Regions from separate parts of the Sinorhizobium sp. KGO-5 genome, predicted to be linked through region 2. Evidence: riboswitches for the same ligand, from Rfam matches in the RefSeq annotation. Region 2 holds a riboswitch; the other holds the start of a gene.

Region 1 (14,480 bases), on a different contig from region 2:
CGTCCGGAGCAGAGATCGTGCGGGCGCGAGGCGCCCGCACGCTGTTTATCGCGCCGGCAGCTTCGGCAGAAATACGGTGAGCAGCCCGAGGAGCGGCAGATAGGAGCAGATCTTATAGACGAACTCGATGCCCTGCCGATCGGCGAAGACGCCGAGGACCGCGGCGCCCATGCCGCCGGCACCGAAGGCGAAACCGAAGAAAACGCCGGCGATGAGCCCCACCCGGCCCGGAACGAGTTCCTGCGCGAAGACGACGATCGCCGAGAAAGCGGACGAGAAGATGAGGCCGATGATGACGCTCAGCACGCCCGTCCAGAACAGGTTCGCATAAGGCAGCAGAAGGGTGAACGGAACGACCCCGAGGATCGAGAACCAGATGACGAAGCGGGCGCCGTATCGATCGCCGATCGGGCCGCCGAGGAAGGTTCCTGCGGCCGCCGAACCGAGGAAGAGGAACAGCATTAGCTGCGCCTGCTGTACGCTGGTGCCGAACCTTTCAATGACGAAGAAGGTGAAATAGCTCGAGATGCTGGTGAGATAGACGTTCTTCGTAGCCGTCAGCAGGACGAGGATCGCGATCGTCCACAGGACCCGCGCCTTCGGCAAGGGCAGCGCGCGGCTGGGGACGGGACGGCTCATGGTCGCGCGGCGGTGGCGGACGTACCACATGCTCACCCAGGAAAGCACGAAGAACCCGGTGATGGCGACGATGGAGAACCAGCCGAGGCTGCCCTGGCCGAAAGGGAGCACGATGAATGCGGCCAGCAGCGGGCCAAGCGCGCTTCCGGCATTGCCGCCGACCTGGAACAGCGACTGAGCCAGCCCGTGGCGGCCGCCCGACGCAAGCCGGGCCACGCGGGAGGATTCGGGGTGGAAGATCGCCGACCCGATGCCGATCAGGCTCGCTGCCAAGAGAAGCATCCAGAAATGGTCGGCATTGGCGAGAAGCAGAAGGCCCATGCAGGTCGAGAGCATGGCGAACGGCAGCGAATAGGGTAGCGCCCAACGATCCGTCACGATGCCGATGGCCGGCTGCAGCATCGACGCCGTCACCTGAAACGTGAACGTCAGAAGTCCGATCTGGACGAAATCGAGCGCGTAGTTTTCCTTGAGCAAAGGATAGAGCGCCGTCAGCAGCGATTGCATGATGTCGTTCAGCATATGACAGAAGCTGACCGCCAGGATGACCGAAAATGCTGTCTTTTCCGGGCTGATGGTGCCCGCCGACGTGACCGTTGCCATGGAGAATGTTTCCTTAGGAGCCGGCTCGCCAACGGAGCCTTTTCGGTCATCTCTAGACGGCTTGCCGCTGGCCTGCTTTTGTGATTTGGTCGAGTTCTTTCGAGAGTGGGCCATATGGCGAAATCCGACCGACATCACCTGCCAAAGTTGCCGGACGCGGACCATTTCAGAAGCCTGGAATGGATCGAGAAGGCGAATGCGCCCGTTCTCGCGATCGGGAGGGACTACGCCTGCGGGCTCACCGTGCCCTCCCACAGCCACAGCCGGACTCAACTCTGGTGGGCGCGTTCGGGGGTGGTGCTCGTCTATACATCGGAGGGACGCTGGATGATTCCCCCGGGACACGCCCTGCTGGTTCCCGCGGGAATCGAGCATTCGGCCGAGATGGTCAGCGATGTGCGTATGCATTCCATCTACATCCCGCCGGAGGCAAGCGAAGCGCGCCGGCCCCTCGTCCTGGAGATGAGCGCGCTCGTCGGCAGCCTCATCGACGAACTCGTCGGCGCCGGGAACGAAGCATCGTCGGAACGGCGCGAAAGCCTGATCATGGAATTGCTGCTCACGGAAATACCGCGGCTCAACCAGCGACCTTTAGGCCTGCCTTTCCCGCGCGACCGCAAGCTCGCAGCCCTCTGCCGGCAATTTCTGGAAGCGCCGTCGGCATCCGCGAATATCGACGCGTGGGCGGCGCGCATGGGCATCAGCCGGCGTTCCTTCACGCGGCTCTTCCGGCAGGAGACGGGCGTGAGCTTCGTCACGTGGCGACAGCATGCCTGCATCTTCGCCTCGCTGCCGCGCATTGCGGACGGCGAGCCGATCACCACGGTGGCGCTCGACGCCGGTTACGAGAACGTCGCAGCTTTCACGACCATGTTCCGCCGCATGCTGGGTGCGCCGCCGAGCGTCTATCTGCGTGACCAGCGGACCTGAACGGCGTCGGCAATTTTCGTTGAAATGCGCCAAGGCCTGTTGAAATTCGAGCCACCCGCGGCGGCCTGTTTGATTTCCTCATTCCCCGCGCCGCGGACGCGGCGCTGCTGGATCCCTGTGACGAGCACAGGGATGAGGGGAGGAGAGGTTGCAGTCCTCCGATACGTTTCCTACAGCGCCGCGCGTCTTATGAGACGCGCAAAGATCGCTGTAGCACTTTGAGCTGCTGCATGTTTTGACCATTGATCGGCTACGATCAACATGCAGTAGCGCACGGTCGGTACTCGAGGAATTCAAGCGCATCGCCATGCGTGCCGACAAGACCGACCGGAGCTTCAACGCCGTTATCCATCTCGCAGCAGCCGTCATAAACTCAAAATGAATTGCAACAGGCCCTAGTTCAATTTGCGACGTAGCCGCGGTTCGGTATGAATCCCGAAGCTGAACAGATCGGATTAACGGAATCTCATGGACTTGCCGAAGATAAGAAGGCGTTGTATGAATGGGTAAACACCCATTATACGTGCTTTGGGCACGTCCTGGGTTTGCCAGCCCAATAAATTATTCTTCGGAGTATAGATGAGAACTCATGTTGTTTTTCTTGCGTCTCAGGCTTTTCTTCTTGCAGCCGGAGTCGTTGCCGCCGAAGAACGCCGGTACCCCTGGTCTGGAGACTGGTATCTGAAGATAGGCGCCACTGGTTTTCTCGGTCCGAAGTATGAAGGCGGTTCGAAGCGCATGCTTCAGGCGGCGCCGCTCGTTTCGCTCGGCAAGCCTGGCAGCGCCGTGCGCTTTTCGTCGCGCAACGACAACATGTCCTACGCCCTGCTCGACCAGGGACATTTCCGCGCGGGCGCCGTCGGCAAATTGATTTTCGAGCGTGACGAGGACGATTCGAGCGATCTTAAAGGCCTCGACCATCCGAAATTCGGCGGCGAAATCGGCGGTTTCGCGGAAGTCTACCCCACGGACTGGATGCGCCTTCGCGCAGAGATACGTCAGGGTATCCGCAGCCATCACGGGGTCGTCGCCGATGTCGCGGCGGATGCTTTCGCCGATCTCGGCGAAACCGTCCGCATTTCCGCCGGACCGCGGTTGACGGCGGCATCGAGCGATTATTTCGACGCCTATTATGGCGTCAACGCAGCGGAGTCCGCTGCTTCGGGACTCGGCACCTATGATCCGGGTGGCGGTATTCACTCCGCGGGGTTCGGGGCGGAGATCAACTGGATGGCGACCGAGAAGCTCGAAACGGGTGTCTATGCCGAATATCGGCGATTGATGGGCGCTGCCGCCGATTCAAGCCTCGTACGCGAGCGCGGCAGCCCCGACCAGTTCCTCGTCGGGGTGACCGCGACCTATCGCTTCGATTTCACGCTCCCCTGACGGGTCGGCCTGGATGGCGGCGGGATGAAATGGAGCGCTTGACCGGCAGGTTTTGCGGGGCCAAACAGAGGCCATGAACAGTTCTTCCATCGATTCCGGCCGCGTGCACGACGCGCCGTCCAACAATTGGGTCTATCGGGTTCTGCCGCGAGCGCTGTGGCCCTATGCGCAGCTCGCGCGTTGGGACCGGCCGATCGGCTGGCAATTGCTCTTGTGGCCGTGCCTCTGGTCGGCGGCCTTGGCGTCCGGAACGGCGGCATCGCTCGGCAGCTTTTCGGCTGGGCGATTTCTCTTCCATGTCTTTCTGTTCGTTGTCGGAGCGATTGCCATGCGCGGCGCCGGCTGTACCTACAACGACATCGTCGATCACGACATCGACATGGAAGTGGCACGTACGCGCTCCCGACCGCTGCCTTCCGGCCGCGTCACCCGTTTTCAGGCGAAGGCATTCATGCTGTTGCAGGCCCTTGTGGGCCTCGTCGTGCTGCTGCAGTTCAATGGTTTCACGATTTTTCTCGGCTTCCTTTCGCTGGCGCTGGTCGCGATCTATCCTTTCGCCAAGCGCTTCACGGACTGGCCGCAGTTTTTCCTGGGGCTCGCCTTCTCCTGGGGCGCGATCATGGGCTGGACCGCTGAGTTCGGCAGCCTCTCCCTGGCCGCGATCATCCTCTACGTTGCCGCCATCGCCTGGACCATCGGTTATGATACGATCTATGCCTATCAGGACAGGGAGGATGACGAGCTGATCGGCGTTCGCTCGACCGCCCGCCGCTTCGGCGACAACCCGCGGCCCTGGCTTATCGGGCTATACGGGATTGCGGTTTTCCTGATGCTTTTCGCCTTCCTGTCCGCCGGCGCCGGATTTTTCGCCTATGTCGGGCTTCTGGTGGCCGCGGTGATGCTCGCCTATCAGATTCTCGTATTGAACATTCACGATCCGCTACAATGTCTGGCGCTGTTCAAGTTCAACGGCGTCGTCGGCCTGATCATCTTTGCCGGACTTGTGCTCTCGCTTCTCGTGCGGCTCATTTGAACGCAGAAGCTGGCCCTAAGGCGCGGAGCGCCGAAGGGCCGGCTTGCTGATCGATGTCTTGTGGCTTGGAACGCTGCGGTCACGCCCGGGCGATGATTTCGCGGCCGTCGATCTTCATCTGGATGCCGAGACTGCCGGTGGAGCGGCGCACGAGAAAGCGCGGCCGGCGCTCGGCGAAAAAGGAATGGCGGCGGCGCGGCTTTGCGGGAGCGGTGCGAACATCGCCGATATGTTCCTCGAGCGGCCGTGCGACCCCGTCGGCTTCCACCATGAGCATCGGAATGCGATAGGCTTCGGCCCAGGCGCGCCAATCGGCTGCGATGTCCGAAAGATCATGAGCCACGAGCAGCGGGATACAGAGATCCGGATCATCGTGATGAAGTTCGAGCGTCACTGTAACCTCCCCGTCGCCATGGTCGATTGCCCGTGCCGCCACACCCTTGAAAGCTCGCGCCGGCAGAGCGATCGAAAGCGGCAGGCCGCTGAATGGTAGCACCTTGCGCAGAACAGCGCCACGCTCGTCAAGGCTGATGCTGACATTCCCCGTGTGCCCGCGCAGCACGTAGCTTGCTTGCTGCGGAAAGCGCTTCGGGTCAAGTCTGAGCGTGTTTCCGACCCAAGCCGGCTGAGAGAGTGTATTGCGCATTTCATATCGCCCTTGTTTTTCCTTGAGAGCCGTTTCCGGCTTTCCTCTCGGGACTTTTCGTCCTCTGGGGGCGGAGGATAGGCGGGCTCCGTTCCGGGCGGCTTAAAATTCGCGGTTAAAAAAACTTTGCTGTCTCCGATGGTTAGCAAAAGCCGAGGCCGCAAGGTTTCTCATTCGTCAATGAAACCGCGGGCATTTTCGTTGTGCTTTGCCGGGGCGGAATGCGGGCGGAAAACGGGCACCCGTTCTTTCTCATCCGCTCCAGCGGGAAAGCCACACACAAGCATGCTGCGCGATCTTCGCCATCATCGGAGTGGTTTCAGGGGATGTCGGCGCGCCGGCGGTCCCCGTTCCTTGCTGGCGGGCGACGCATGGTTTCGACTTATCTCGACTACAATCTGATCGCACGGGACATGAAGCTCAGCCTGAAGCGCGTGTCGGAGCAGACGATCGTCGCCCGCGACACGCAGTATTACAGGGAGAACATCGGCAGTGTGGCCTCCGTCGACGAGTTCCTCGCCGACTACCGCCTCTATTCCTACGCGATGAAGGCCTATGGCCTGGCAGATATGATCGAGTCGGTCGCCTTCATGAGGAAGGTGCTCGAAAGCGACCTGTCCGACGATAACAGCTTTGCCAACAAGCTGACGGACGAACGATACCGCGAATTCACGATGGCGTTCAGCTTCAGCGGTGGAACGGCGGTTTCCCAGACCGAAGCGCAGCTCGACGAGATGATCGGGCTCTACAATACGAGTATCGCCAGCATCGGGGAAACCCAGAAGGAAGAGACGCGCTACTACAACGTCATGATCGACAAGGTAACGAGCGTCGATCAGCTTCTGAACAATGAGCGTCTGCGGACCTATGTCTTCACCGTCTTCGGTATCGACGAGAGTACGTACTCCCGTGAAACGCTCCGCAACGTTCTCTCCAGCAATGCCGACGATCCGGACAGCTATGAGAAAACCGTGCTCGAACCCAGACTATCGGAGCTCGAGGCTGCCAGAGCCGACGCCCAGGCGAAGCTCCAGCAGAGCGGCACGACGGAGGCGGAAAAGCTGGAACTCCGGGCGAAGATAGCCACCTACAACAAGTCGATTTCCACGGTCAGCAATTACCTGGCGATGGCGGCGGCTTTCCAGTTCAACGCCGACGGCACGGTGGCCGCGGGATCGGCGCAGACCGCCGCGCACAAGAAGACCATGAATGAACTCTACGTCTCCAGCAATCCCCGGATCACCCCCCAGGCAGCGCTCCTGAACAAGGCCTATTTCGAGGAAAAGATCGCGAGCATCACGACCGTCAGCGAGCTTGTCGCCGATACGCGCCTCTATAACTACATCCGCACGGCCTTCGATCTCAACGAGGTCACCATCGTGCCGGCGACGATCAAGAATATCCTGACCAGCGATCCGGACGACCCGAACAGCTACATCAATACGATCGGCAAGGGCAACGAGAACTACAAGGCGCTCGCGAGAGCCTTCAACTTCCAGGCGGACGGCACGCTCGCGGCGGGCGATGCGGCGCAGACCACGGAACAGACGACACTCACCTCCAGCCGTTACATGACGCGCTACAACGACAAGGACGACGCAGCGGACGCGAAGGCGATCGGCGCCTATAAGCTTGCCGTCGAGAAGATGGCGTCCGTCGGCGACTTCATCGACACGGCTTCGATCTACGATTTCGCGCTGCAAGCCGTCGGCCTCGATCCGGACGCCGAAAGCGCACGGACGATCAAGCGGGTGCTGACCAGCGATCTCACCGATCCGGAAAGCTTCGTCTACACGCTGAAGGACGAGCGTTACCTGAAGCTCGCCCAGCTGTTCAACTTTACGACATCGGGCGACATCGGCGTTCCGGCATTGGCGCAGTCGGAGACGCTGATTCAGGAGACCGCCAAGACCTACATCGTCAATAAGTCCCGTTTTGGCTCGGAGGAGGACAAGACCAAGGCCAAAGCGGATGCCGAATATTACACGGCCGAGGTCGCCAAACTCTCTTCTCTCGACGAATTTCTGGCCGATTCCCGCCTGGTCGATTTCGCTCTCGCGGCAAACGGCATCGATCCCGAGAAGGTCACCGTCGATTTCCTTCGCGACATCTTCACCTCCGATCTGGACGATCCCAAGAGCTTCATCAATCAGCAGCAGAACTCCGGGGCCTATATCGCCCTGGTCACCTCGTTCAATTTCGACCGCGGCGGCAACGTGCTGCGCGAGGACAAGAGCGTCATCGTCACGCGGCAGGGGCTTTACGAGACCCTCGACCGGTATCTGCACCAGACGCTGGAAGAACAGGCCGGCGAGGACAATGCAGGTGTCCGCCTGGCACTCTATTTCGAGCGCCAGGCAGGCTCGCTCGTCGACGCTTACGATCTCCTGGCCGATGATGCGCTCGCCGAAGTGTTCCGCACGATCTTCAGCCTGCCCGACGAATTCAGTTCCATGGACATCGACCAGCAGGCAAAGATCGTCGAGAAGAACCTCGAGCTCGAGAAGCTGAGCGATCCGGCCGAGCTGAAGAAGCTCCTCGCGCGCTTCACCGTGCTCTACGATCTGGAGAACAACATGGAAGTCGATCCGGCCGTGGTGGTGCTCTCGGGCAGCGGCAGCAATATAGGCATCAGCGCCGATACGCTCTTCCAACTGTCGCAGCTCAGGAAGGGCGGGTAGGGCTTAACGGCGGCCGGACCGGCACGCGTCGTTACTCGCCTCAATCCTCGCGCAGCACCTTATCGGGGTTCATGATCCCCGCCGGGTCGAAGGCGTGTTTGATCCGCCGCATGAGCTCGATCTCGATCGGCGAGCGGATCGCCGCGAGTTCGTCGCGTTTCAACTGGCCGATGCCATGCTCGGCAGATATCGAGCCCTCATGCTTGAGCACGACGGCGTGAACGATCGCATTGATCTCGCGCCACCGGTCGAGAAAGCCCTGCTTGTCCGCGCCGACGGGCTGGGAGATGTTGTAGTGGATATTGCCGTCGCCCATATGGCCGAAAGCGCAGATGCGTGCGCCGGGAATGGCCTTGGAGACCAGCGCATCGGCTTCCGTCATGAAGGCCGGAATGCTCGATACCGGGACCGAAACGTCATGCTTGATCGAGCCGCCTTCGGGCTTTTGTGCCGGCGACATGCTTTCGCGCATGTGCCAGAGCGCTCTGCGCTGCGCTTCGTTCTGGGCGATGACGGCGTTCTCGACGAGACCGTCGGAGATGACCGCTTCGAGAAGGTCTTGCACCATCCGCTCCGCGCTTTCGGCGGTATCCGAGGTGGAGATATCGATCAGCGCGTACCACGGATGCGTCGTTTCCATCGGATCTCTCACGCCGGCGATGTGCCGAGTGGTGAACTCGATGCCGAGCCGCGGCATCAGTTCGAAGCCCGTCAGGGCCGGCCCGCAGAGGCTCGATGCCCGATCGAAAAGCGCCAGTGCGTCCTCGACGCTTCTGAGGCCGGCAAAAGCCACCTGGTGACCCCGCGGTTTCGGGAAGAGCTTCAAAACGGCGCCGGTTATGACGCCGAGTGTTCCCTCGGCACCGATGAAAAGATCGCGCAGATCGTAGCCCGTATTGTCCTTCTTGAGGCGTCTGAGCCCGTTCCAGATCTCCCCGGTCGGAAGCACGACCTCCAGCCCCAGGCAAAGCTGGCGCATATTGCCATAGACAAGCACGGCAGTGCCGCCGGCATTGGTAGAAAGATTGCCGCCGATCCGGGCGGAGCCTTCCGAGCCGAGTGACAGGGGAAAAAGCCGGTCGACGTCATCGGCGGCCTTCTGGATATCCGCCAGAATACAACCGGCATCGGCTACGATCACGTTGCCGACCGGGTCGATGTCGCGGATGCGGTTCAGCCGCTCGAGGGAAAGGACCACGTCGGCTCTGCCCTCGCGCGGAATCTGGCCGGCCACATGTCCGGTATTGCCGCCCTGCGGCACGACTGCCGTTCGGGTCTGGCTCGCAAGCCGCATGACCAGCGAAACTTCCTCGACGGAGCCGGGCCTGAGCACGAGCGGCGTCGTGCCGTGATAGAGCCCGCGGGACTCGACCAGGTAGGGGGCCGTGTCGGCGGGTGCGGTGAGGGCATTGCCGGGCCCGACGATGTCGACGAAGGAGGCGATGAGTTCGGGAGATGGAAGTATGGTGGTCATGGCCCTGCCTCGGATCACGTGGTTGCTTCAAGCGTGCCGGTGGCCATCAGCCCCGCGGCGCGGCCGCGCGCTGCAGCCGGTCGATGATCGCTTCGCCGAGCCCCACGCTCGGGATCGGGCCGAAAGCGATGGTCGCGGCGCCGCTGGCATCCGCCTTTTTCATATAATCGAAAAGATTGGCCGCGGCTTCCCGCAGGCTGCCGCCCGGACTGAGATCCAGGACGATCGCGGCATCGCCTTCACCGGGAAGTGCCTTTCCGCCGAAGCGGATGAGGGCCTCTCCTTTCCGGACCTCATCGGCATCGAGCCGCACAGCGGCACCGGGAGCGTAATGCGAGGCGAGCATGCCGGGCGCCTCGATGACAGCGCCGGCGGTCTCAGGACGCTCGATGGCGAGACCGGTCAAAGCTTCGATCTCTGCCGCGTCGAGCCCCCCGGGCCTCAGCAGCCGCAGCCTTCCGCTCTCGACCTTGACGATGGTCGATTCCAGGCCGATCGCGGCCGGGCCTGCGTCGAGGATGAGCTTCAGCCTGGAGCCGAGATCCGCCTGCACATGGGCCGCACTGGTGGGACTGATCTTGCCCGAGGTGTTGGCGCTCGGCGCCGCCAACGGCCGTCCGAACCGGGCGATCACCCGACGCGAGAAGCCGTCGGGCATCCGAATTCCGAGCGTATCGAGACCGGCGGATGCGAGCGTGTGCACGGTGCTTTCCCGCCGCTGCGGCAGGATCAGCGTGAGGGGGCCAGGCCAAAAAGCCTCGGCCAAACGTCTCGAGACCGGATCGAAGGTCACATGCGCCTCCGCCATCGCCAGATCGGAGACGTGACAGATCAGCGGATTGAACCGCGGCCGCCCCTTCATCTCGTAGATGCGGCTGATCGCATCGGGGGTCGTGGCATCGGCGGCAAGGCCGTATACGGTCTCCGTGGGGATCGCCACGGGTTCCCCGTCCGAAAGAACTGCGCAAGCCGTCTCGATTGCCCGCTCCGGTTCGATGCGCGTGTCGATGATTTCGGCCATGGCGTTCTGATCCTTTCCGTCGCTTCCTTAACGGAGCGATTGCAAAAACAGAACGATTTTCTTGGTCAAAGGCTGCGAATGATCCGCCGCAAGGCTTCGTCGCGTGCGCCGAGCATCAGCACGTTCTTCAGCGCCACCTTCGGATCCTGCGTCCGGAAAATCAGGCCGTTGCCGCGCACGTTGCGGTTGACGACGATCCGCTCTTCGCCGGCATTGGGCTCGATCGCGACGGCGAAATACATGCGCGAATAGCCCGGCTGGATCCGGTCGAAGAAATCGGTCTCGTTCCCGAGGTCGCAGAAGAAGTTCGCGAGATAAAAGGACCAGGTGATCTCATGTCCCTTGGCGAGGCAGGTTTTCGCGGCGGTCACGTGGCAGTAGCCGAGATGCGGACTGTTGGCGAGCGTGCGATGGAAGACCATCTTCGGGAACTGCATCGAGGCATGAAACCCGTTGATTCGGCTGTGGGTCGTCTCGCCCGCCGTCGTCAGCTTCCGCGCCGTTCGCTGCGCAACCTCGGCATAACTGAGATACTGACGCTCGTTCGCCATCCACCGGCGTCTGTCGATCCGGCCGGTCCGCAGGAACTCGGTGTGAGCCTTGGCTTTCGCCGGTGCGGCCGCCTTGTCGGCAGCGTCGTAATATCGGAGTTTTGCCATGGGCGTCGTCGCGCCATCCTGTCCGAAAGCGGGTTGATGGTAGCGAACGTAAATCATCACAGTTAACGAATTGGTTCGTTTGCGGCCGTGCGGGCATCGATCAGACCTTGTGTCGGTGGGCCGTGTCGTAAAATGGCCAGTCGCCTTCGCGCCATGAACGGCGCTGCCGAAAAATCCGCCGGCTGCGCGGAGATTCACCTACTTCCTTGTTTGTTATGGACAATATCCGTCTGCCAATAGTGCCGATTGCGCCGCGAATGGCTGTCGTCTTTCTGGAATCGGATGTCGTCTATTGGCAGTTGCCGGACCGGCCCTCAGGCTTAGATGAGGACACTCAAGGTGCTGCCTCGAAGGGAAGGCGGAGAATTGGGAAGCCGGTCAAATCCCGGCGCTGCCCCCGCAACGGTGGTGGAGCGAACAGCCACGGCAGAAGGCCACTGGACACAGCGTCCGGGAAGGCGCCGGGCAGGTCCCTTGCGGACAGCTCCAGAGCCCGGAAACCAGCCTTGAAGCAGAAACAGACCGTAGCTGGTTGCGGCGGGCAGCCGGATCGGAGCCAATTGCGTTGCGGGTCCATGCGGCCGGCGCGGGTTCCAGTCCTGCCTCTCCGAAACGGCGGAAAACGAGGATAAGGGCATGGAAATTCAGACCGAAATGCTGCGCAAGCTGAAGACCCGTCGCGATGGCTACAGCCTCGACCGCGCCTTCTACGTCGATCCTGATTATTATCGCCAGGACCTGGAGCAGATCTGGTACAAGGATTGGCTGTTCATCGGCCATGATTGTGAAGTCCCGCGGCCGGGGAACTATTTCACGGTGCAGGTCGGCGATTACCCGGTCGTTATCGTGCGAGACAGACAGGGCGCGGTGCGGGCACTGCATAATTCGTGCCGCCATCGCGGCTCGCGCGTCTGCACGCAGCACAAAGGCTCATCCGCCAAACTCGTCTGTCCCTACCACCAGTGGACCTACGAGCTCGACGGCCGCCTGCTCTTCGCGCGGCAGATGCCTGAGGGCTTCGACCCGGCCGAACACAGTCTTAAGCCGATCCACTGCGAAACCGTCGGCGGTTACATCTTCATCAGCCTTGCCGAACAGCCGATGGACTTCCGGCCGTTCCGCGAGACGGTCGCGGCCTATCTCGCGCCGCACCGCCTCGGGGAAACGAAGGTCGCCTTCGAGAGCACGATCGTCGAGAAGGGCAATTGGAAGCTGGTCTGGGAGAACAATCGCGAGTGCTACCACTGCGCCGCCAATCATCCGGAACTCTGCCGTACCTATCCCGAAGCGCCGACCGTCACCGGTGTCCAGGGGGCGATGAACGACCCGGAAATCGGCGCCCATTGGCAGAAATGCGAGGCGGCGGGCCTTCCGAGCGCTTTCAGGATCGCGCCCACCGGCCAGTTCCGCATGACGAGAATGCCCCTGATCAACGGCGCCGAGAGCTATACGATGTCCGGACAGAAGGCCGTACGCAGGCAGCTCTCTGCCGGGCTCGACGCCGATGGCATCGGCACGCTGCTCCTCTTCCATTATCCGACGACGTGGAACCACATTCTGGGCGATCATGCGATCACCTTCCGCGTTCTGCCGCTCGGGCCGGAACTGACGCAGGTTACGACCAAATGGCTGGTCAACAAGGATGCGGTGGAGGGCGTCGACTATACGATAGACGAGCTGACGCACGTCTGGACGGAGACCAACGACCAGGACCGGCAGATCGTCGAGGAAAACGCGTTCGGGATCCGCTCGCCGGCCTATGAGCCGGGTCCATATTCGGCCGAACACGAGGGCGGCGTCATGCAGTTCGTCGAGTGGTATTCGAACTTCATGCTGGACCGCCTTCAGGGCGGGGCCACGCAGCTCTCGCGGGTGGCATGACCATGGAAATGCCTCGCTCCTTTCACCATTTCGACGAGCTCGATCCCTGGAGAGACCGTCAGCACATGCTGGAGTGCACGTCGGCCGTAGCCGAAGCCGCCGACGTGATGACTTTCACCTTCCGCTCCGACAAGCCGGCCTGGTTCCGCTACCTGCCCGGGCAGTTCGTGACGCTCGAACTGCCCGTCTCGGCCGAGCCGGTGATGCGCACCTATACGCTGTCATCCTCGCCCTCGCGCCCGCTTTCGGTCGCGGTCACGGTCAAGGCGCAGCCGGGAAGCATCGGCACCCGCTGGATGTTCGACAATCTGAAACCGGGCATGATGCTCAAGGCGTTCGGGCCGCTCGGCGATTTCAGCTTCGTCCGTCATCCCGGTGAAAAGTATCTCTTCATTTCGGCGGGGTCGGGCGTCACGCCGATGATGTCGATGACGCGCTGGATGGCCGACTGCGCACCGGAAACGGATGTCACCTTCATTTCCTGCGCCCGCCGCCCGGACGATCTCCTCTTCAGAACGGAGCTCGAAGTTCTCGCGCGTCAGATGCCGCGGCTCAATCTCGGCTTCCTCGTGGAGGGGCATGAGGCGCGGCATGGCTGGCATGGTCTGCGCGGGCGCATCGACGCGGCGAAGCTGCCGATGCTCGCACCGGATTTCGTGGAAAGAACCGTTTTCTGCTGCGGGCCCGAGCCGTTCATGGGCAATGTTCGGGCAATGCTGGAATCGGCGGGCTTCGACATGGCCGGCTATCACCAGGAGAGCTTCCAGCCCGCCGCGGCGCCGGCGGCCGAGGAGCTTGCAATTCGGGCGGGGCCGGCGGCCGATGCCGGGGCCGGTGCGGCGCGGGTGACCTTTACCATGAGCGGCAAGGAGGCGACCGCCGTTCCCGGCCAGACGATTCTGCAGACGGCCCGGGCCAACGGCGTCAGGATCGGGGCCGCCTGCGAGGGCGGCATCTGCGGAACGTGCCGGGTGATGAAGATCGCCGGCGATGTCGAGATGAACCACAATGGCGGCATTCTCGACGATGAGATCGAGGAGGGCTACATCCTCGCCTGCTGTTCGCGGCCGACAAGCGACGTCCAGATCGAGGCCTGAGTTACCGCCGCTCGGATTGGTAGGGCAGGCGTGCCTCGGCGGCCCTGACGGCGATGGAGCCGGTAACCGTCTCGTCGGCGCCCGCCCCTGATCCGCTCTCCGCCTCGGCGCGGCTTATCACCAGCGGCCGCGAAAGAGCGGCCGTTGCACTCGCATTCAACGCCGGGATCGTGCCGACGGTGGCCGAGGCGATAACGGTGAGCACCGGCGGCTTCTCCGGAAGAAGCGCGCCATGGGGCCAGACTCTCTTCAGTGCCGATGCACTCATCGCTGCGACATTCACGTCTATATCGTCGAGGGTGCCGGGCACCCGATAGGGGCAACGCTTCTTTCCGCAATTATGCGCCGACGAGAATTGCCAGAGCGCGTAGCGGTCCCAGTTTCCCATCGGAAAGACTTTGCGGATATCGGGCTTATAGCGCGCATACCA
Region 2 (14,480 bases):
AGGCGATCCCGCCGGCGGTGACGGCGGGGCTGACCGGCGCCTATCGCGCACGCGCCGGAGCGACCGGCCCCCTCGACCTTCTGGACAGGCCCTCGCATTTCAACCGCGAAATCCTGACCGGCGGCCTCGGGCAAAGCTGGTGGCTGCAGCAGTGTTATCTCAAACCCTATGCCTGCTGCCGGTACATGCACGCTGCAATCGACGCGGTTCTCCAATTGCGCCAGCCCGGCAAGGCGATCCGCAGCCTTCGGATCGAGACGTTCCCGCAGGGACTGAGGCTTTCGAACGCCCGCACGCCGAAATCGCTCGAAGCGGGGCAATACAGCTTCTACTTCAGCTGCGCTCTGGCTGCCTTGTACGGGCCATCGGCCCTGCAACCCGTCGATCCGGACCGGTTGCAGGATCCGGAAGTGCTCGATCTCGCCGGCCGCATCGAGCTGGTAGCGCATGAGGACTTTGCCGGCTCGTTCCCCGGGGGCACGCCCTGCCGCGTGATCATCGATCAAGGCGAAGGTCCGCAGACCGCCACCGTCCTCCACCCGCTCGGCGACGTCGCCAATCCGATGTCGCGCGAACAGGTGAAGGAGAAATTCCGCAGGATCGGCGCGGCAAGCGTCGAATCCGGCTGGCTGAACGACATTCTCCCGGCACTCGACGGGATTCTGGACCATGGCTTTGGGCCGCTTTTCTCCGTGCTGAACCCTCGCCAATACAATCTGAACAAACGCAACATCATGCTAATCAAGGAGGTAGCGCAATGATGCAATTCAAGTTCCCGAGGGCTCTGGTCCTGGCGGCGATTATGGCTGGCAGCGCGCTCGCTCCCTTGCCGGCAATGGCCGCAAAGACGGAGCTCACTCTCGGCGCGGCAGCAGCCGACATCGGCAATCTCGATCCTCATTATTCGGCGAGCACCACTGACCGCACCCTGGTCGCCTGGATATTCGGCGGCCTGGTCCGCTTCGCTCCCGGCACGACCGACCCCGCCTCGATCGAACCGGACCTTGCCGAAAGCTGGGAATCCAGCCCCGACAAGCTGGTCTGGACCTTCAAACTGCGCAAGGGTGTCCAGTTCCACCACAACTATGGTGAAGTGACCGCCGAGGACGTCGTCTTCAGCCTGCAGAAGGCAGCGGATCCCGAGCGTTCGGCCTTCGCCACCGACTACGCCTCCTTCGACAAGATCGAGGCAGTCGATCCCTATACCGTGCGCATCACCCTGAAGAACGCCATTCCGAGCGTGCTGGGTCCGTTGGCGAACTATGCCGGCGGCTTCATCGTCAGCAAGAAGGCCTACGAAGAACGGGCGGAGAGCTTCTCGCGCCGTCCGGTCGGTTTCGGTCCGTTCCAGCTCGACTCGATCGAGCCCGGCGTGGCCGTGCATTTCAGTGCCCACAAGGATTATTTCCGCGGCGCGCCGAAATTGACGAAGGTGACATATCGCTTCCTCAATGCTGCGGCTGCACGCGATCTGGCGTTCCTCGCCGGTGAGGTCGACGCGGCCACAGGGCTTGCCGACCCGAATTGGCTGAAACGCACCCTGGCGGTCGACGGCACCACCGTGGACATCTTCGATCCAGCCGAATTGACCGTGCTGCACATCAACACCAAGAAAGCGCCGTTCGACGACATCCGGGTCCGTCGTGCCTTGGCCTACGCCGTGGATCCGAGCCGTGTCGCCGCCTATCGCGGAACCGAATTCACCCGCGTGGGAAAGTCGGTCATTCCCTCGAACAATCTCGGCTACACCGAGGACAACGGCCTGGTAACCTTCGATGCGGAAAAAGCCAAGGCACTGCTTGCCGAGGCAGGCCATCCGGACGGCATCACGGTCAAGATGATCTCGAGCCAGCTGCCGAGCTATGAATCCTCGAACCAGATCCTTCAGGCTCAGCTTCGAGAGGCAGGCTTCAATCTCGAGCTGCAACCGGTCGAGCACGCCACCTGGCACCAGATGATCCGCCAGGACCTGAGCCCGCTCGTGACCTACGGTGCAGCCCGCTTCCCGGTAGCGGATGTCTATCTCAGCCAGTTCTTCCATTCGAACAGCGCCATCGGATCGCCCGCTGCGGTGACGAACTTCAGCCATTGCGACGTGGCCGACAAGCAGATCGAGGCAGCCCGTGTCGAAACCGATCCGGAAAAGCAGCTGGAGCTGTGGCACGAAGCACAGCGGCTGATCATCGAGGCGGTCTGCGGGGTTCCGATAACCGAGACAGCAGGTGTGTGGGCGCGGCGCAAGAACCTCGACTGGGGCTTCGATTTCAAGGGCTCGATGTCGCTCGGGCCGCTGGTGACCGAACTCACTCATTTCACGGAATAACAATCCACGGGCTGCGGGAAACCGCAGCCCAATTCATTGTGTGATGAACCCATTATGTCCAAAGAGATTTTTCCGATCTATTCCAGCCCATGCGGCTGGAATAGAATGCTCCCGAAGCGTACACCCCGCTCACCGTTGCAGAGCGACCTTACCGTCGATTATGCCATCGTGGGTGCCGGCTACACCGGCCTGGCGATCGCGCGCCGACTCCGTGAACTCGATCCGCAGGCAAGCATTGCCGTGTTCGAGGCATCATCCGTCGGAGAAGGATCTTCGGCCCGCAATTCCGGTTTCACCGGGTCCGAAGTGCTGCCTCGCACCGCCACCCTTGCCGGCGCCGAGAAAGCGCGGCGTCAAACGGCTCTGATGAGTGAATCCTTCGACTGGCTCAAAGGCATGATTGCAGATGCCGGTATCGAATGCGAGCTGCAGAAAGTCGGATCGATCCGTGCTGCGGCGACGGAAGCCGGGGAGGCCTCGCTGAGGCAGGTCGTCGAAGTCGCGAAGGCCAACGGAATAAGCCACACGGTGCTGGGGCGGAACGAAATAGCCGAGCGCATCGGATCGGATTATTACCGCTTCGGCATTTATCTGAACGACACCTATTTGCTGCAACCGGCAGCCCTCATTCGCGGCCTTGCCGACTCCCTGCCGGACGGCATCGATCTTTACGAAAATACGGCGGTCCAACGATTGAAGCGGAACGGTGGGGGCTGGGAGCTCCTGACCGATGGCGGCGTCGTGCGCGCGCGAAGCGTCGCTCTCGCAAACAACGGGTTCATCCGGCGTTTCGGCTATCTCAAGCTCCGCATGACCACGATCTTTACCTATGCCGCGGTGACGTGCCCGGTCCCCGAGGCAGACCTCGGCCATCTCGGCCAGTCGCCGGCATGGGGTCTCCTGCCCTCTCATCGGCTTGGGACGACTTTGCGGCGCATCGGGCGCGACCGTCTCATGGTGCGCTCCCTTTATGCCCACGAGCACGAAGTGCCCGTGGAGGAGGCGTCCGCGAAGTTGCGCGACCGCTTTGTCCGGCGGTGGCCGGGTTTGGGCCATGTGGACCTGGAATATGTCTGGGGCGGCGCGACGGCGTTCACCATGAATGGCGCGCCGTGGTGGGGCAAGCTCGACGACGGCCTTTTCGCCTCCGGCGGCTGTAATGGCAGCGGGATAGCAAAAGGCACGATGCTCGGCCGGCATCTCGCCGAACTGATGCTCGGCACCGGCGATCCGGCAAGGGTCAGCGGCGCGATGGGAACGGCCAGCCTGATCGCCCCCGAACCCTTCCGCAGCATCGGCTTCCAGATCGTCTCGGCGATCGAAAGCCGCAAAGCGGGCCTGGAAGCCTAGAGAGTTTGAACGACGCACTTCCGGACGGAAAGCCGATACGCACTTTTCCTGGAAGTCCTCTAAGGGAAGAACCGATCATGAAAGTGGAACGCTTTGACGTGAACGCACGCAGAAGCCGCCTCGTGAAATACAACGGCGTCTGTTACCTCTCCGGCCAGTTTTCCGACAATGCCGGTGACGTCGCCACACAGACGCGGGAAACGCTGGCGAAAATCGACGAGTTGCTTGCACGCGCAGGCACGGACAAGTCACGCCTGCTGACCGCCGAAGTCTGGATTACCAGCATGGCCGATTTTGCCGCGATGGATGCGGTCTGGAAGGAATGGGTGGCACCGCAGAACCCGCCAACCCGATGCTGCTGCGCCGTCGAGCTCGGCGACCCGGACATGCGGGTAGAAATCATGGTGACCGCGGCCTTCGGCGATGCGGAGGTGATGGAGCTTTAGAGCGATTCAGCGCCTAAGATCGCAAACCAGCGCGAGTGCGGGAACGCTCTGCGAACCTTCCCGCACGCACGCTTGGCCAGCTAGCTCCGGCTGCGCGACGGCACTCCGGTGACGGCGCGTTCTTCGGCAAAGTAGTCGCGCGTCAGTTGGGCGATGACCGGGGACAGGAGCAGCAACGAGATAAGGTTGGGGATAGCCATCAGTGCGTTCAGCGTGTCGGCCACCAGCCAGGCAAAGTCGAGGCTGAGGGTGGCGCCGAAGAACACCGCGACGGTCCACACGATGCGGAACGGTATCGCGCTCACGGTTCCGATCAGGTATTCCCAGCACTTCTCGGCATAATAGGCCCAGCCGAGGATCGTCGTGAAGGCGAACAATGCCAGCGAGATGGTCACGAGATAATTCCCATAGCCGGGCAGCGCCGCTTCGAAGGCCGCAGAACTCAGCACCGCTCCGGTTTCGCCCGAGGCCCAGACGCCCGACACCATGATCGCCAGACCGGTCAGGGTGCAGACGATGATCGTGTCGATGAACGTCCCCATCATGCCGATGACGCCGGAGAAAACGGGATTGGCGGTCGAGCCGGCAGCCTGTGCGATACCGGCGGTGCCGAGGCCCGCCTCGTTCGAGAAGATCCCGCGCGCCACACCCATGCGGATCGCCATCAGTACAGTGGAGCCGAGGAAGCCGCCGGTGGCTGCCGTCGGACTGAATGCCTGGGTGAAGATGGTGGCGATCGCCTCGGGGATGTTGCCGGCAAAGACGATCAGGACGACGACCACACAGGTGAGATAGAAGATCGCCATGAAGGGCACGACCTTCTCGGCCACGGCGCCGATTCGCTTGATGCCGCCGAGAATCACCGCACCCGTCAAGACGGTCATCACGATGCCGCTGATCCAGGTCTCGATGCCGAAGGCGTTCTCGACCGCACTGGCGATACCGTTGGCCTGAACCATGTTTCCGATACCGAAACCCGCCAGTCCCCCGAAGATGGCAAAGGCGGTGCCCAGCCACTGCCAGTGCTTCCCGAGCCCATTTTTGATGGCGAACATCGGTCCGCCGGCGTGTTCGCCTTTGTCGTCGACCTCGCGGTATTTCACCGCTACGACGACCTCGGCGTATTTCGTCGCCATTCCGACGAAGGCGGTAATCCACATCCAGAACAGCGCACCGGGTCCACCCACCGCGATAGCGGTAGCGACGCCGGCGATGTTGCCCGTGCCGATGGTGGCCGAGAGCGCCGTCATCAGCGCGGCGTACGGCGTAATCTCGCCTTCGGCGGCCCTCCCCGGCCTGCGGCTTTTCAAGATCATGCGGAAGCCGTAGCCCACTTTGCGGATCGGCATGAAGCCCAGGCGAAGCTGAAGATACAGACCGGTGCCAATGATCAGCACGATCATGGGCACGCCCCAAACGATGCCGTTGAGCCAGTTAAAGAATTGGTTGAGTGCTTCCACGAGACTGCTCTCCTCCCTGGTGCCTGTCTTTCCGCGAGCCTGCGCACGCCTGCGGCCTGACTAACTTCACCGGCGAATATTGCAAGCCCGTCTTGTTCATGGGCCACGGGCACCTTGATTCATTTCGATCGAGGACGCCTGGGTGTCCCCCGTCTGCGAACACGCAGGCGGTACCCCGTGGAGCCGATTCGTCAGGCGCGATAGGTACATGCGGGCCCCTCGGGAGCCGCGATCATACATAGAAGTCGAGGTTGGTGAATTTCATAGTTCGAATGCTTCTATTTATGAAATTGATGATGGCCGAGAGATCGGCATGGGAAAGCGGCGCGGCCGGCACGAGATTGTCAGTACTCGGCGCGCGAACATACATACCCATCCGGTTCATCCGGCCTTCGCAACGGGCCACCACCCGGCATCGCCGGCTTCCTCATCGGTGCCGGCGTCTCCTCTCCAATCGCAGGCGGTTGAAACCCGCAGAACAAGTCAGGGCGGAATGTCGAATCCCGCTCGGCGCCGCGCGCACTTCAATCGTCGATGCGGAAGCCCACCTTCATCACCACCTGGTAATGCGCGACCTTGCCATTCACGATCTGGCCGCGAATCTGGTCCACCTCGAACCAGTCGAGATTCCGGGTCGTTTTCGAAGCACGCGAAATCGCGCCTTCGATGGCCTCGTCTATCGAGTTTGGCGAACTGCCGATCAGCTCGATCTTCTTGTAGACGTGCTCGCTCACGGTTTCCTCCTGAAGCTTCTAGGTTGATTCCAGGCTCGCCGGGTCTCCTTGTGGGAGCGGCAAGGGACGGCAGCGCGATCGCCGCCAGGGACAATCATGCCCTCGTTCGGCGCGAACCGCCAGCGTTAGGGGAAAATCGGCCTGTGCCGCGCCAGGCGGCCGGCTGCCCTCGGGTTTAAAATGCTCTATGCTCGTATCACTGGCCATGTCCGAACGCGACGCCCCGCCAAGGACGCGCGAACGCTCCACGAAGGAGGCGACCATGCTGCCGACCCGACGTTCCCTGCTGAGGGCGTTTCTGGCCTTGCCCGCCCTGCCCGTCGCCGATCGCGCCGCGGCGCAGCGACCCGCATTGCCGCTCACGCCCGCCTGCGACGACGATGACGACCTGACGCCCGCGCTGACGGCGGGCCCTTTCTACAAGCCCGATGCGCCGCTCAGGCACGAACTTTCCGGCGACGCCCCGAACGGCGAACGCATCACCATTGCCGGCTACGTGCTCGACGGCAATTGCCGGCCGATCGCCGGCAGTCTCGTCGAAATCTGGCATGCGGACGAAACCGGCGCCTACGATACACGCGGCTACAGGCTGCGGGGGCACCACATGACCGACGAACGCGGGCGATGGTGGTTCAGCACCATCGTCCCGGCACTCTATCCCGGCCGCACCCGCCACTATCATTTTCGGGTGCGCCCTCCCGGCGCCGCGGTCCTGACAACGCAGCTCTTCTTCCCGAACGAACCTCAGAACAACCGTGATCACCTTTATACGCCGTCGCTGCAGCTTGACATTCGCGACACGGAGGACGGCAAGTTCGGGCGTTTCGATTTTGTAGCCTGACGCGCTCGCGGAGGTGACCGGCACGGGATGAACGATCCGGCGCTTCGCTGAATCCGGAACAGATCGCCGTCGTACAGGTTCGGGCTGAGACGAGGACGAATTGATGAAGCAGAAACTTTTGGCGCAAGACGCGAGCGAACGCACCTTCATTCTCGTACTCGAGGAGGGCGACGAAGCATTCTCGGCCATTTCGGCCTTCGCAGCGCAGGCGGGCATCGCCGGCGCATCGGTGACGGCGATCGGCGCCTTCAGCAGCGCGACGGTGGGCTTCTTCCGTGTCGAAAGCAGAAATTACAGGAAGATCCCCGTAGCCGAGCAATCGGAAGTTCTGAGCGCGATCGGCGACATTGCCCGCGACGAAGCCGGCCGCCCGAGCCTGCATTTGCATGCGGTTCTGGGGTTGGAAGACGGGTCGACCCGTGGCGGGCACCTTCTGGAGGGTCGCGTCCGTCCGACCCTGGAGGTCATCATTCGCGAAAGCCCGACTGGATTGCGCCGGCGCAAGCGACCGGAACTCGGGATAGCGCTCATCGACCTCGACGCCGAATGAGGTTCAGCTTTTCGCGCTCGAACTCGGGTTGCGCTTGTTTCTGGCCGGCACGCGCCGGCGACCTCACGGCGACCGAAGGAGCGAGAAACCGACCGGTTCCTCGCAAACCATGCCGCCGATCTCCCGATGGCGGCAGCGCGCCCTTCCATGGACCGCACATTGTCTCCGGCAGGACGGGTCCAATTTTCACCAGGGCCGCCAGCCGCTTGACCAATAACGGCCCTTCAGATCGCTCAGCCGATCCTCGATATCGGCGATCAGGTCCTCGATGCGCGAGGAGCTTCGCGAATGCCAATAGGGCCGGCTGGTTCCTGCAATGAGCAGCCCCAGAAGACCGACTACGGCGAGCGCCGTCCAGGCGGGATGTTCCCTTGCCATCTCGCCGGCCCTGCGGCCCGTATCCGCGATGGCCCTGCCGGAATAGATGCCGAGATCGGAGAGCTTTTCGGTCAGCGCATTGACCTGCTCGCGCAACGATCTGACTTCCTCTTCCATGCTTGCCTGGTCCGGAACGCCTACCGATCCGTTCTTCGTATCGACCACGCCGCGCGGTATGGTGGATCCGAGTCGCTTTTCCTGTGCCATATGCTCATCCTCCGTGTCTGGGTCCCAACTTGTCAGAGACAGCAACCCGGAAACGGCGGCCGGGGGCCGGGAGTTCCTTTCGAGGGTGAAATTGGCCGCACATCCCCGGCCCCCTCATTCCTGTGCATGTCACAGGAATCCAGCCAGACCAAGTCCTTGGGCTGAAAGAACGCTTCCCGCGCCGCGGACGCGGCGCTGCTCTCATCCCTGTGACGAGCACAGGCATGAGGAAAAAAGAGAGATTGCAGCCCTCCGATAGGCCTCCTACAGCGCCGCGCGTCATATGAGACGCGCAAATGTCGCTGTAGCACTTTGCAGCGGACGCACGGTCGGTACTCATGGAATTCAAGCGCATCACCATGCGTGCCGACAAACCGACCAGAGCTTCAACGCCATTGTCCATCCCGCGGCAGCCGTCATAAACTCAAAGTGAATCTCCCGAAGGCCGCGAGCAGACGAGGAAGAACCTGCGGTAGAAGAATGTCCTCAGCCTGTTTCTGAGATCGGCATTCCTGCGCTGGGCCGCCGCGATCGGGCGGCGGGACGGCAACTCTATGTTCTGGAATCCCGCCTCTTCGATCAAGGGAAGAAGTCTTTCGACGGTGAGGCCATCGCCAAAGGGCAGACGCTCCATGATCTTTGCGTGGCGTTCGCTCATGGCGCCGTCGTAATGCGGGTCATGGCCGATGATCCGCTCGAGGGCAGCCACCGCGAAAGACGCCAGACGGCCGAGCGGCGTCGGCTTCGACCAGTCCCCGTCGAAGACGAGCAGCCTTCCGCCCGGTTTCAGCAGGCGGAACCATTCGGCGAAAGCCTGCTCCGGCTCCGTCAGCGTCCAGACGAGATGCCGGCAGACCACGGCATCATAGGTCTCGTCCGGCTCCATCGTGTGCTCGGCATCGGCCAGAATGAAACGAACCCTGTCGTTCCCTGCGTGCTTGCGCCGCGCCACCGCGAGCATGGCCTCGGAGAAATCCAGCGCCGTCACTTCGTGGCCGAGCGAAAGGAGCACGTTGGTCACCTCCCCCGTCCCGCAGGCGAGTTCGAGAACCTTCAGCGGCCTCGCCCCGAGTGCGCTGCGCATCGCTGCCGCCCAGGCGTCGAGCTCCGGTCCCGGCGGGATGCGGTGGCCGAAGGCGAGGTCGAACGTTTCCGACCGCTTCGACCAGTATTCGCGGATATCTTCCTTCAGGTGGTGGTTGCGCATGTCCATGGGTCAGGTTCCGACGGCGGAGATTGCGGCAAGCGGACGCGGGCGTCTGGCGCGATAGCGGATGGAGCAGCTTCCGTCGAAGTCGTGCTCGACCTCGACCTCGATCCCGAACACCGCGCGGATGCGCTCGACCGTCAGTACCTCCCGCGGGGGCCCGAGCGCCACCAGCCGGCCGGCCTGCATCACCGCAATCCGATCGCAGAACATAGCGGCGTGGTTGAGGTCGTGGAGCGCTGCGACCACCGTCAGGTCCTGGCGGCGAACGAGGTCGAGCAGGCTGATCTGATGGCCGATGTCGAGATGGTTGGTCGGCTCGTCGAGAAGCAGGATCTTCGATTGCTGCGCCAGCGCCCGAGCAATGTGCAGCCTTTGCCGCTCGCCGCCGGAGAGCGTGTGCCACAGGCGATCGGCAAGATGCGCCATATCCACGTTTTCGAGCGCCGCCTCGACGATCGCATCGTCCTCCGGCGACCAGGGCGAAAGCGGCCCGAGATAGGGTGTGCGGCCGAGCTCTACCGCCTGGCGCGCGGTGATCCTCTCGCCGGTCTCGGCCTGCTGCTCGACCAGAGCGAGCCTTTGCGCGACCGTGCGGCGGCCGAGCGTCCCGATCGGAGAACCGTCCAGAAGCACCTCCCCCTTCTTCGGCTTGCGGATGCCCGATATGAGCGACATCAGGCTCGTCTTGCCGGAACCGTTCGGGCCGATGATGCCGAGGAACTCTCCCGTCTCGACCGTGAGGGAGACCTCCTTCAGGATGTCCACCCCGCCGGCCGACCATGAAACCCCGCGCGCCGAAAGCGTCATGCGCGGTCCCTCCTTTGTCCGAGTATCAACGCGAAGGCCGGAGCGCCGACGAGCGCCGTGATCACGCCGATCGGCAGGACCTGGCCGGGAATGAGAACGCGCGACAGTATGTCCGCGAGGATCATGAACACGGCGCCGATGAGCGCCGCTGCCGGCAGCAGGACACCGTGGCGGACGCCGACGAGCATGCGGGCCGCATGGGGGATGACGAGGCCGACGAAACCGATCGACCCGACGATGGATACCATCACCGCAGTCATCATCGCCGAGACGCCGACAAGCGCGAAATAGGTTCGCCTGACCGAGATGCCGAGCGAGGCAGCCGATTCCGACCCGAAGGTAAACGCGTCGAGGGGACGGGCATGCCAGAGACAGACGACGAGACCGAGAAGCGTCGCCGGCACGGCGAGCCAGGCATCCGGCCAGCGCACGCCCGAAAGATTGCCGAGCAGCCAGAACATGATGCCACGCGCCTGCTCGGCCGTGGCCGCCTTGGTGACGATGAAGGAGGTCAGTGCGTTGAAGAGCTGTGACCCCGCCACACCCGCCAGGATGATCGCCGCGGTGCCGCGGCCGGCCTTCACCGCCAGCAGGCTCACCAGGACGAAAGCGACCAGCGCGCCGATGAAGGCGCCGAGCGGCAGCGTCAGCATCCCGGCACCCACACCGAGGATGGCGACGCTGACCGCCCCCGTCGAGGCTCCGGCGGAGATGCCGAGAATATAGGGATCGGCGAGCGGATTGCGCAGCAGCGATTGCAGCACGGCGCCGGAGAGCGCAAGCGCCGCCCCGCAGGAAGCGGCCACGACCGCCCGGCTCAGTCGGTAGCTCCAGATGATGCCCTCGTCGATCGGGGCCAGCGGATAGCCGGCGTTCCACAGCCGATTCGCGACTGTCTGCGCAACCGTCCTGAACGGGATCGCCGTTTCGCCGATCGCAGCGCCCATCCAGAGTGCCGCGAACAGGATCACGAGCGCGGCGATGGCCGCGCCGACGCGTCCCGTCCCCGTTCGCCCGGCCAGGGTCAGCACGCGGCTCACTTGCCGAACCCACCCTTGGAAGCCGGCCCAGCCTTGGGCGCAAGTCCGGCCTCGGCGATGGCATCCGCCAGCGCTTCGATTCCTTCGATCGTGCGGATCGTCGGGTTCATCGCCTGCGCATCCATGTCGAACACATAGCCTTTGGCGACTGCCGGCATGAGGCTCGCCACGGGATCGGTCTTCAGGAATTCGAGTTTGGCGTCGAGGCTGTCGAGCGGGTAGCGTCGACGCTCCATGGAACCGGCAACGATCATGGTCGGCTCGGCCTTGGCGATGGTTTCCCAGCCGACCGTCGGCCATTCGTCTTCTGTGTCGATGATGTTTTCGATGCCGAGCGCCGCCATGATGTAGCCGGGTGCGCCGTTCCTGCCGGCGACATAGGGGTCGGCATCGGCAGCGCTGGAGAACCAGAAGACCGCCGAGAGTTTGCCCCCGGCCGAGGCGACCTTGGCGCGCGCCGCCTCTTCTCGGCTTTTCAGCTCGGCCACGACCTTCTCGCCCTTGTCCTGAACATCGTAAATCTGCGCCAGCTCGCGAATTTCCCGATAGACGAGATCCATGGTGAAGACCTGCCGGCGCACGCCGTCGCTCGCCGCCGAATTCTCCTTGCCGGTGCAATCCGAAGGCGATGTGTAGACCGGAATGCCGAGCTCCTCGAACTGCTCCGGCCGCGCAACCACGCCTTCCGGGCCGACCTGCCACTGAAATTGCACCGCCACCATGTCCGGTTTCTTGGCAAGCACGCTTTCGAAGCTCGGATCGTTGTCTGCCAGGCGCTCGACCTTGGCGTTGACCTCCTCGTAACCTTCAAGGACGGGGCCGACCCAGAGGGCGGTGCCGGCGACCTTGTCCGCAAGGCCGAGCAGATAGAGGATCTCGGTGCTGCTCTGGCCGATCGAGACGGTGCGCGTCGGCGTCTTGTCGAAGGTGATCTGCCGTCCGCAGTTCTCGAGTGTCAACGGATAGATCGTCTCGGCAGCGAAGGCGGGACGTTCAAGAGCCGCTGCGCCTGCGGAAAAGGTGATGAGACCCGCAATGAGCGGTCGTTTCCAAAAGCTGTTCATGAATAGTCCCCGAATGTGAGGCCGCTATACGGCCGTGATCGTCAGTCTGCCGATCGGGTTCGATCGGACGTGTGACGGCTGGATCTCGGGGAAACTGACGAAAGCGTGCGCCGCAAGGCGCGAAAGATGGTCATGGCTTGCTCCTGTTCCGGGCATCCCCGCCCGTGACGTTGGATCTGATTTGACGGCAGGTCTCCTGGCTCGCGGACAGAAATCGCTCATCTGCCTTCCCGCGCAACGCGCAGTGGCTGGCGCCTGGGCGCCACGAGGATGAACGACGATCCGCTTACAGTTGCGGGGGCAGCCACGGTTTTGGTCCCTTTTGGGTCGTCCGCACCGTGTTCCCTATTAATCCCCTCCACCTCACGGGTAGGGGAACCGTCAGGCTCAGTTAATTTAGAATGCAGCCTCCGGTCAAGGTGAAACGCGACGCCGCTGCATAGGGGTTCAATATGTTATGTTATTACGCTCGTCAACAAAAAGTTATGTAATAACATTTCATAAGCGCGCCGGACTTTTCCGATGAGCCTTCAACCGGTGCCGCCAGATCGGCATCGGCCATTATGGCTTTGGGCCATCGCATGGCCGCAGGACGATTGGTTCCCGGCTTTGCGCCGCGAGTTCGCGGCAGCCGCCGGCGTCGCAAAGCGTCCAGCCGGAGACGGTCGCTCCGGAGGCGGCCAGGACCAGCTCGGGAAGCGGCGGCAGGTCGGGCGTCCAGACCCACCAGCGGCCCTGGCGACGGGCATTGTCTCCCGGCTCCATTCCCGCACCCGAACCCTGCACGCGCGCCTCCTCGAGAACGAGACCCTCGGCCGTGACGGCCCAACGCTCCTGCCATTCGGTCTTCTCGACCGAATGGGTCCAGCCGAGGGTGAAGACACCCGCAGCAACGGCGACAGCCTTGCCGCCGATGATGCAGGCAAGCGCGCTCATGCCGGTTTCGCCGTCTGCCGGCCAGCCTGGCGGGCGCGCCGCCAGATCACGAAGGCGAAGAGCGCGGAGAGTGCAAAGCCGAGTTCATCGGTGATCGGCAGCGCCGCCAGCAACGTGAAGGCGGCCGCGGCCGCGAGCACCCGCTCGAAAACCCCGAGCCGGACTGCGGCGAAGCCCACCACGGCGGCACCCCAGAGCGCGATCGCCAGACCGGTCTTGACGACGATATAGGCGACGGCAGCCGGATAGCCCACCGATGCGGCCATCGCGCCGCCATCCTGCAGCATCAGCGCCGGCGAATAAACGGCCATGAACGGGATGACGAAACCGGCCGCCGCCACCTTGATCGCCTGGATCGAGATCTTCAGCCCGCTTTCCCGCGCGATCGGTGCTGCCGCGAAGCAGGCAAGCGCCACCGGTGGCGTCAGATCGGCAAGAATCCCGAAATAGAAGACGAACATGTGGCTGACGATAAGCGGTACCCCGAGTTCCAGAAGCGCGGGCCCGGCGATCGACGAGGTGATGATGTAGTTCGGGATCGTCGGTATGCCCATGCCGAGCACGAGGCAGGTGACCATGGTCAGAAGCAGCGACAGAAACAGGCTTTTGCCTCCGACTGAGACGATGAACTGGCCGAAGGTATTGGCCGCTCCGGTCAGCGTCATCGTACCGATGATCACGCCGACGAGCGCGCAGGCGATCGCCACCGGAAGGGCCGTCTTGGCCCCTTCGGCAAGGGCGTCGCGACATATCACCAGGGTCTCCCGGCCGCCTTTCAGCAAGGCGTTGGCGGCAATCAGCAGCGCCAGCGCTGCGACGATCACGCCGATGCCGAACTGGAAGAAGGCGGCCGCCACGAGGCCGAGGCCGACCCAGAAGATGATGCGTATGACACCGGCGGGAAGGCCGAGCGCGAGCGAACTGCCCAGGATCAGAAGGCCGGTGAAGGCCAGGCCGACCGTACCGGCAAAAAGCGGCGTATAGCCGGAGAACAGCAGCCAGACGAGCGCGGCGAGCGGCAGGATCAGATGCCATTGTTCGAGGATTGCCGCCTTGGCCGAAGGCAGCTGGTCCTTGGGCAGGCCGAGCAGCCCGTACTTGCCGGCTTCGAGATGGACCATCCAGAAGGCGGAA

Evidence for each region. A riboswitch is a leader RNA that binds a small molecule or an ion and turns the genes downstream of it on or off. The one in region 2 is predicted to bind cobalamin.
Region 1: another riboswitch for cobalamin. It lies ahead of BHD07_RS06200 (aromatic ring-hydroxylating oxygenase subunit alpha); the one in region 2 lies ahead of BHD07_RS18230 (ABC transporter substrate-binding protein).

What each region holds. Positions count from the first base shown of each region.
Region 1 is NZ_BDIZ01000001.1:1,299,176-1,313,655, forward strand. It holds gene BHD07_RS06155 (MFS transporter) at 46-1,242, opposite strand; gene BHD07_RS06160 (AraC family transcriptional regulator) at 1,357-2,172, shown strand; gene BHD07_RS06165 (MipA/OmpV family protein) at 2,752-3,558, shown strand; gene ubiA (4-hydroxybenzoate octaprenyltransferase) at 3,632-4,591, shown strand; gene BHD07_RS06175 (DUF6101 family protein) at 4,671-5,237, opposite strand; gene BHD07_RS06180 (DUF1217 domain-containing protein) at 5,609-7,918, shown strand; gene BHD07_RS06185 (FAD-binding oxidoreductase) at 7,959-9,392, opposite strand; gene BHD07_RS06190 (L-threonylcarbamoyladenylate synthase) at 9,439-10,413, opposite strand; gene BHD07_RS06195 (DUF6656 family protein) at 10,479-11,072, opposite strand; cobalamin riboswitch at 11,393-11,595, shown strand; gene BHD07_RS06200 (aromatic ring-hydroxylating oxygenase subunit alpha) at 11,709-12,953, shown strand; gene BHD07_RS06205 (hybrid-cluster NAD(P)-dependent oxidoreductase) at 12,950-14,050, shown strand; gene BHD07_RS06210 (glycoside hydrolase family 25 protein) at 14,052-14,480, opposite strand, start outside.
Region 2 is NZ_BDIZ01000003.1:906,882-921,361, reverse strand. It holds gene BHD07_RS18290 (MmgE/PrpD family protein) at 1-761, shown strand, start outside; gene BHD07_RS18285 (ABC transporter substrate-binding protein) at 758-2,323, shown strand; gene BHD07_RS18280 (NAD(P)/FAD-dependent oxidoreductase) at 2,429-3,673, shown strand; gene BHD07_RS18275 (RidA family protein) at 3,751-4,119, shown strand; gene BHD07_RS18270 (alanine/glycine:cation symporter family protein) at 4,200-5,579, opposite strand; gene BHD07_RS18265 (dodecin) at 6,104-6,313, opposite strand; gene BHD07_RS18260 (dioxygenase family protein) at 6,576-7,154, shown strand; gene BHD07_RS18255 (PPC domain-containing DNA-binding protein) at 7,258-7,704, shown strand; gene BHD07_RS18250 (hypothetical protein) at 7,891-8,289, opposite strand; gene BHD07_RS18245 (class I SAM-dependent methyltransferase) at 8,714-9,502, opposite strand; gene BHD07_RS18240 (ABC transporter ATP-binding protein) at 9,506-10,306, opposite strand; gene BHD07_RS18235 (FecCD family ABC transporter permease) at 10,303-11,346, opposite strand; gene BHD07_RS18230 (ABC transporter substrate-binding protein) at 11,343-12,410, opposite strand; cobalamin riboswitch at 12,580-12,809, opposite strand; gene BHD07_RS18225 (DUF1850 domain-containing protein) at 12,972-13,346, opposite strand; gene BHD07_RS18220 (TRAP transporter permease) at 13,343-14,480, opposite strand, start outside.